3 regions of the Sphingomonas sp. GW821-FHT04B01 genome follow, and region 3 is predicted to be linked to each of the others. Evidence: riboswitches for the same ligand, from Rfam matches in the RefSeq annotation. Region 3 holds a riboswitch; each other region holds the start of a gene.
The links. Region 3 has a riboswitch for cobalamin ahead of cobW (cobalamin biosynthesis protein CobW). Riboswitches for the same ligand answer to the same signal wherever they lie in the genome.
Positions count from the first base shown of each region.

Region 1 (2,198 bases), on a different contig from region 3:
ATCGGACCGTCAATCAAGGTGAACACTGGGCAACTGCTGCCCGGATGCCTGTAGGCGCTCGCCTTCAGATAGCTGTCGTCTTACTGCAAGAAGTTGGTGCTTTTCGATGACACTGCGATCTAGACTCGAACGACCAGAGAATCCGAAAAGTGGCACTGTTACCGGGTAGACCCAAGCGCGGTCATTCCCGCCCCCTTCGGTGGCTCCCGAACTTCCGACATTCATAAAGGGGGCCGTCTCTCCGTCTGGACCTTTGCGATCGTAGCGTCGTCCGGTTGCACGACGGTTTCCGCCGATATACACAGTCATCGTCGACCTGTTCCATGCGAGCGGGCCGGCATGATCGCGTCGGTGCCCCGAGAGGGGCTTAATAGGGAACGCGGTGAAGGTGGTTCGCTGCCTGAATCCGAGGCTGTCCCTGCAACTGTAAGCGGCGAGCGCGATGCATATCGCTTCTTCCTGCACGGAAGGGGCAGCCACTGGGCCGGACGTAAGTCAGCGGGCCTGGGAAGGCCGTGCATCGTGTGATGACCCGTGAGCCAGGAGACCTGCCGGCGTCTGGTCGCTCTTGCCTGGCCCAGGGGGTGGCCGCGGCACGGTACTCCGTCGAGCGACGACGTGTGCGGTGGGGACCGCACGGGCATGCGTGCCGGTCGCGATGGCGTCCGGCCGGCGCGAATGTCGGCCGTTCGCGGAAGGTCCCTGCCGGGTTCGCTCGACGCCCGGGGATTATCGTAATGCCGTTCCTGTCATCCCGCCTCGCGTTCGCGGGCGCTTTGATGTCGCCCGTCTTCGCAGGTCCGCTCGACGCTCAGTCCACGGTCACCGCCGGCGACGAGGACATCCTGGTCGTCGGGCAGAATAGCCGTGACACGCTAACCGAACCGAATACCACCGCGAGCCGCCTGGGCCTCACGCCGCTCGAAACCCCGGCAACGATCACGGTCATCGACGGCGCGACGATCCGCGCGCGTGGCGACATGTCCGTGGTCGATGCGGAAAGCCGGGCACCCGGAGTCAGCAACGCCGGTAATCCCGGCAATGGCGGCACCGCGCTCGCCGCGCGTGGCTTCAGCGGTCAGGGATCGGTGTTGCGGCTCATCGACGGCGTACGGCTGTTTCCGGCCGCCGGCACGATCACCTTTCCGACCGAACCGTGGATGGTCGAGCGCATCGACATCCTGAGCGGTCCGGCCTCCGTGCTGTACGGCCAGGGCGCGCTTGGCGGTGCGGTCAATGTCCTGATGCGCAAACCCGATACGCAGCGGACCCAGGTGGAAGGCGAGATCGGCTACGGCTCGCAGGACAGCTTCCATGTCGCAGCGGGCGCTGGCGGACCCGCCACCGAGCGCCTCTCCTATCGGATCGATGGCAGCTATCGCCGATCGGACGGCTATGTCGATCGCGGCCGGTCGCGCAGCTATGCCGTGTCGGGTACGTTGCGCTGGGCGCCGACCGACACGCTCGTCGTCACCGCGCGCGACGACTACGGCGACCAAAAGCCGATGCGCTATTTCGGCACGCCGCTGATCGACGGCCGGCTCGACGACGGCATCCGGGAACGGAACTACAACACACGCGACGGCGTCATCCGCTACCGCGACAACCGTACCAGTCTGCAGGTCGACTGGACGGCGAACGATGCGCTCACCGTCAGCAACCAGGCCTATCGCCTGACGTCCAGACGCTCGTGGCTCAACCTCGAGAGCTATTGCTGGATCGCCGCGGACGGCGCCTGCCCCAACGGCAGCGGCAACGTCGGCACCCCCGGTCGCATCCTGCGCACCGACATGACCGGGATCGTCCACGACCAGACGCAGTGGGGCGATCAGGGCAGCGTGACGCTCAGGACGGGCATCGCCGAGGGCATCGGCAACGCGCTTGTCGTGGGTTTCGACGTCAACCTCATCAAGCTGACCTATTCGCACAATTTCGGTTCGGCCCCGCAGATTTCGGAGGTCGATCCCTCGGCTTTCGATCCCGGCCGCATCATCGACACACAGGGCATCGCGCCGCGCTATCGCACGCGGACCAACGAATATGCCGTCTTTGCCGAGGATCGGCTGACGCTCGGCAGGCACGTCTCGATCGTCGCCGGCCTGCGCTACGAGCGGGACACGATACGCCGCTGGTCGATCGACTATCCGGGAGGCGTCGCTACCGAGACATTCGCGCTCGCCAAGCATCTGCACAATGCG
Region 1 is NZ_JBWKTR010000007.1:12,596-14,793, forward strand. Features, by position in the region: gene AC07UH_RS15525 (hypothetical protein) at 1-26, opposite strand, end outside; cobalamin riboswitch at 335-570, shown strand; gene AC07UH_RS15530 (TonB-dependent receptor) at 780-2,198, shown strand, end outside.
Region 1: it holds a riboswitch for cobalamin, as region 3 does, so the genes downstream of both, AC07UH_RS15530 (TonB-dependent receptor) here and cobW (cobalamin biosynthesis protein CobW) in region 3, are expected to answer to the same signal.

Region 2 (2,198 bases), on a different contig from region 3:
GCGCGACACCTCGCGCTCCGCGCCGAAGGTGGCGAACACCGCGGAACCAAGATCGGCGACGCCCTGATATTCGATCCGGTCGTTGCGCCCCTTGCCGGCGAACGTCTCCGTCGGCGTGCCGTCGGGATCGTAATTGTGCCGGTCGGTATCGGTATGCGCATAGCCGAAGCGGTTGCGGAACCGGCCGTCGAACAGCGCCGCATTGAGTCCGGCATAGCCCGTCCATTGCTCGCTCGTGCCATATTCGCGCGTATCGCCAAAGGCGAAGGTGGGCGGCGGGAAGCCGTCGATATCAGTGCGGCCGTTGGAATAGAAACCGCGCACATCGAGCGAGACGGTCGGCGCCAGCGCGATGCCGAGGCTGCCGTTGGCGGCATAATTGCGATAGCCGTCGCGCTCCGTGCCGGGCGCATAGGCCGAGATGCCCTCGGTGGTGTAATAACCGCCGCCCAGGCTCGCCGACACCGGCCCCATCTTGCCCGAGACGTTGGCGAAGCCCTGCCCGGTTTCGTGCCAGCCGCCCTCGACGCGCGCGTTGACCGCGACCTGCTCGGTCGACTGGCGGGTGATGAGGTTGACGACGCCGCCGATCGCCTGACTGCCCCACAGCACCGATTGCGCGCCGCGCAGCACCTCGATCCGCGCGATATTGCCGATCAGCAGCCCGCCGAAGTCGAAGCCGCCGCCCGGCGACGAGGGATCGTTGAGCTTGATCCCGTCGATCAGCGCGACGGTCTGGTCGCTCTCCGCGCCGCGGATGTTGACCGAGGTCGCGGTGCCGACGCCGCCGTTGCGCGTCACGCTGACGCCCGGCGTCTGGCGCAGCAGATCGGCGACGACCACCGCCTGCCGCTGGGTGATCGTCGCGGTGTCGAGGACGGTCACCGCCTGGCCGACGGTAGATGCGGGTCGCGCCTCGCGATTGGCGGTGACGAGGATGTCGCTGCCGGCGTCGGCGACCTGCTCAAGGCCGCTGGTCGATTGCGCGGTCTGGGCGAAGGCAGGTGTCGCGGCCGCGATGCACGGCAGCAGGATGAGACAGGCGTAGTTCTTCACGATGGTTTCCCCCTTCGTTGCAACAACGGGAGCACGCACCGCGGATGTGCCGGAACCGGTCTGTCCGCCGCGCAACGCCCCCAACATCGTCGTCTCGCGAGGAAATCCTCGATCGTGCCGGCACACCCCGTCCGGACGAAGGACAACCGCGACGGGCAGGTCTCCTGGCTCGCGGGTCGTCGCCCTGCCCGGCCTTCCCGGATCGGGATGATCCAGTGGCGCGCGGGGAGCAGGGCTCGCCGGTCACAGTTGCGGGGGCAGCCCCGGCTGACGAGCTGCAAGGCTCGCTTCCGGGTTCCCTTTTCATCCCATCTCTGGGAACCTGTCGCATCGGCGCCCCTAGAACCCCGCGGAGACGAAGGCAAGATGATCGCAGCCAAGACGCTGTTCCTGGGTGGTGCCCGCTCGGGCAAGAGCCGGCTGGCGCAGGCCGCCGCCGAGCGCTGCGCCGGCCCGCTCCACTATCTCGCCACGGCCGAGGCGTGGGACGGCGAGATGACCGACCGGATCGCCCGCCACCGCGCCGACCGCGACACGCGCTGGACGACCGTCGAATGCCCGCTCGCGCTGCCCGAGGCGGTCGCCGCAATCGAGGATGGCGCGATCCTGATCGACTGCCTGACGCTCTGGCTGACCAACGTGATGCTCGGCGAGCACGACGTCGCGGCGCGGTCGGACGCCCTGCTCGCCGCGCTCGCCGCGACCCCGCTGCCGCTGTTCGTCGTCAGCAACGAGGTCGGCCTCGGCATCGTCCCCGACCATCCGCTCGGCCGCGCCTTCCGCGACGCCGCAGGCCGGCTCAACCAGCAGGTCGCCGCCGCGATGCGCGAGGTCTATTTCGTCGCCGCCAGCATGGTGCTGCCGTTGCAGCCGTTTCCGGGGAGGGACTGAGCCGCCCCTGACCCGTTCGTGCTGAGCCTGTCGAAGCACGGTGAGACTCACCTGCCCTTCGAGGAGCGCAGGGCGAACGGTCGCCCCCCTCTTTCACCCCATCAGCAACCGATATCCCACGCCCAGTTCGTTGGCGATCACGCTCCCGGTCGCGTTCGGCTCCTCCAGCTTCAGGCGCAGGTTGCGCACGACGATGCGCAGATATTCCACCCGCGGATCGTCGTCGCCGCCCCACGCCGCCGCGAGGATTC
Region 2 is NZ_JBWKTR010000005.1:171,120-173,317, reverse strand. Features, by position in the region: gene AC07UH_RS13740 (TonB-dependent receptor plug domain-containing protein) at 1-1,056, opposite strand, end outside; cobalamin riboswitch at 1,194-1,397, opposite strand; gene cobU (bifunctional adenosylcobinamide kinase/adenosylcobinamide-phosphate guanylyltransferase) at 1,426-1,947, shown strand; gene AC07UH_RS13730 (response regulator transcription factor) at 2,041-2,198, opposite strand, start outside.
Region 2: it holds a riboswitch for cobalamin, as region 3 does, so the genes downstream of both, AC07UH_RS13740 (TonB-dependent receptor plug domain-containing protein) here and cobW (cobalamin biosynthesis protein CobW) in region 3, are expected to answer to the same signal.

Region 3 (2,198 bases):
GTCATCATTCTCTCCTCGTGCGCGGCGTCAACGCACCGTGCCGGGGACCGGACGCATCGCCCGTCGAACATGCGGAAAATGACCTCTATCAGGAACTTAGATCAGCATGACGCATTAGGAACCGGTTCGGGAGACGGCGTCGCCACCTCTGGCCTGCCGGCCCCCGGATACTGCCGGGAGCGGTCATGACCCATGTGCTGATCATCGAGGATTCCTATTTGTTCGGCCAGTTCGTCGCCGACGCCGCGGTGCTCGCCGGTGCCGGCAGCACGGAGATCGTGGAGACGCAGGAAGCGGCGGAAGCGGCGGCGCAGCGCTGCATGCCGGGCATGATCATCGCCGACGTCAAGCTCGTCCACGGCTCCGGGGTCCGTGCGGTCGAGCGGATCGCCAAGGGACGCCGCATCCCGATCCTCTACGTCACCGGCTATCCCGAACGCTGCGGCGAATGCCCGCCGGGATCGACGGTGATCGAAAAGCCGGTGTCGCACGATACGCTGCAACGCTCGATCAGCCGGCTGATCGAGGATGAGGCCGCACACCTCGCGGCGCATTGACGGGGCGGGGTGGAGCCGCCGCCGGCATGATGCGGCGACGGCTCCGACAGTCCTGGAGAACTGCACACGAAGGATCGGGAGAACCCTTCCTGCTGCGCACGGGCTCTAATGGTTAACGGCGGCAAGTCGACCGGAAACGGGCTATGTACGAAACCGTACACAGCGATCGCCGTCTCCGCCCGCCTGCGCGATTGGCAAAGCCGGCGGTAGCGGCTAAGTCGACCGGCGGCGCCGGTCTCCGGTGCCATGATCGCGTCGGTGCCCTTCGCAAGAGGGCGTAAATGGGAATGCGGTGCGGGGCCTCGGCTCCAATGCCGCGGCTGTCCCTGCAACTGTAAGCGGCGAGCGACGGACACATGCCTTCCCCCCGCGGGAAGGCGGCCACTGGCAAGGGTTCGCCCGATCCGGGAAGGCCGTGCCCCGAGCGACGACCCGCGAGCCAGGAAACCTGCCGGCGATAGGGTCGCTCTTGCTTTGGTCCAGGGGATGGCCGGGGCACGGTGTTCCGTCTGAGCGACGAAGACCCATGCGGTTGGCCCGCATCGGTGCGTGGCGCGGGCGACATGCGAAGCGCCCGTCCGTCGCTCGCGCATCGGCGATATGTGGCCCCACCGTGTTCTCGTCGTCGCGGCGCTCGCGAAGGAACATCCGTGGCCGATCCACAACTCGCCAAGATCCCCGTCACCATCGTCACCGGCTTCCTCGGCGCCGGCAAGACGACGCTGATCAGCCATCTGATCCGCAACGCCAACGGCCGCCGGCTCGCGGTGGTGGTCAACGAATTCGGCACCTTGGGTGTCGACGGCGACATCCTTAAGGGCTGCGCGATCCCCGATTGCCCGGCGGAGAATGTCGTCGAGCTGGCCAATGGCTGCATCTGCTGCACCGTCGCCGACGATTTCATCCCGACGGTGGAGACCTTGCTCGCGCTCGACCCGCGCCCCGACCATATCCTCATCGAGACATCAGGCCTGGCGCTGCCCAAGCCGCTGCTGAAGGCGTTCGACTGGCCGGCGATCCGCTCGCGCATCACCGTCGACGGCGTCATCGCGCTGGCCGACGCCGAGGCGGTCGCCGCCGGTCGCTTCGCCACCGATGTCGCCGCGCTCGACGCGCAGCGCGCCGCCGATCCGGGGATCGACCACGAGACGCCGCTGGCGGAGGTGTTCGAGGACCAGCTCGCCTGTGCCGACATGGTGCTGCTGACCAAGGCCGACCTCGCCGGGCCGGAGGGCGTCGCCGCCGCCCGAGCGGTGATCGCCGCCGAGGCGCCGCGGCCGGTGCCGGTGGTCGAGCTGACCGACGGCGTGATCGATCCCGCGGTGATCCTCGGTCTCGACGCCGCGGCCGAGGACGACATCGCCGCCCGCCCCTCGCATCATGACGGCGAGGACGAGCATGAGCACGACGATTTCGACAGCCTCGTCCACGAAACCGGCGAGATCGACGATCCCGCCGATCTGGTCGCGCGGATCGAACGGCTCGCGCGCGAGTCCGACGTGCTGCGCGTCAAGGGCTATGCGGCGGTGCGCGGCAAGCCGATGCGGCTGCTCGTCCAGGCGGTCGGCGCGCGGGTGCGGACGCAATACGACCGGCCGTGGCGGCCGGGCGAGGCGCGCGCCACCCGGCTGGTCGTGATCG
Region 3 is NZ_JBWKTR010000008.1:91,301-93,498, forward strand. Features, by position in the region: gene AC07UH_RS17215 (hypothetical protein) at 1-5, opposite strand, end outside; gene AC07UH_RS17220 (response regulator) at 186-557, shown strand; cobalamin riboswitch at 797-1,027, shown strand; gene cobW (cobalamin biosynthesis protein CobW) at 1,208-2,198, shown strand, end outside.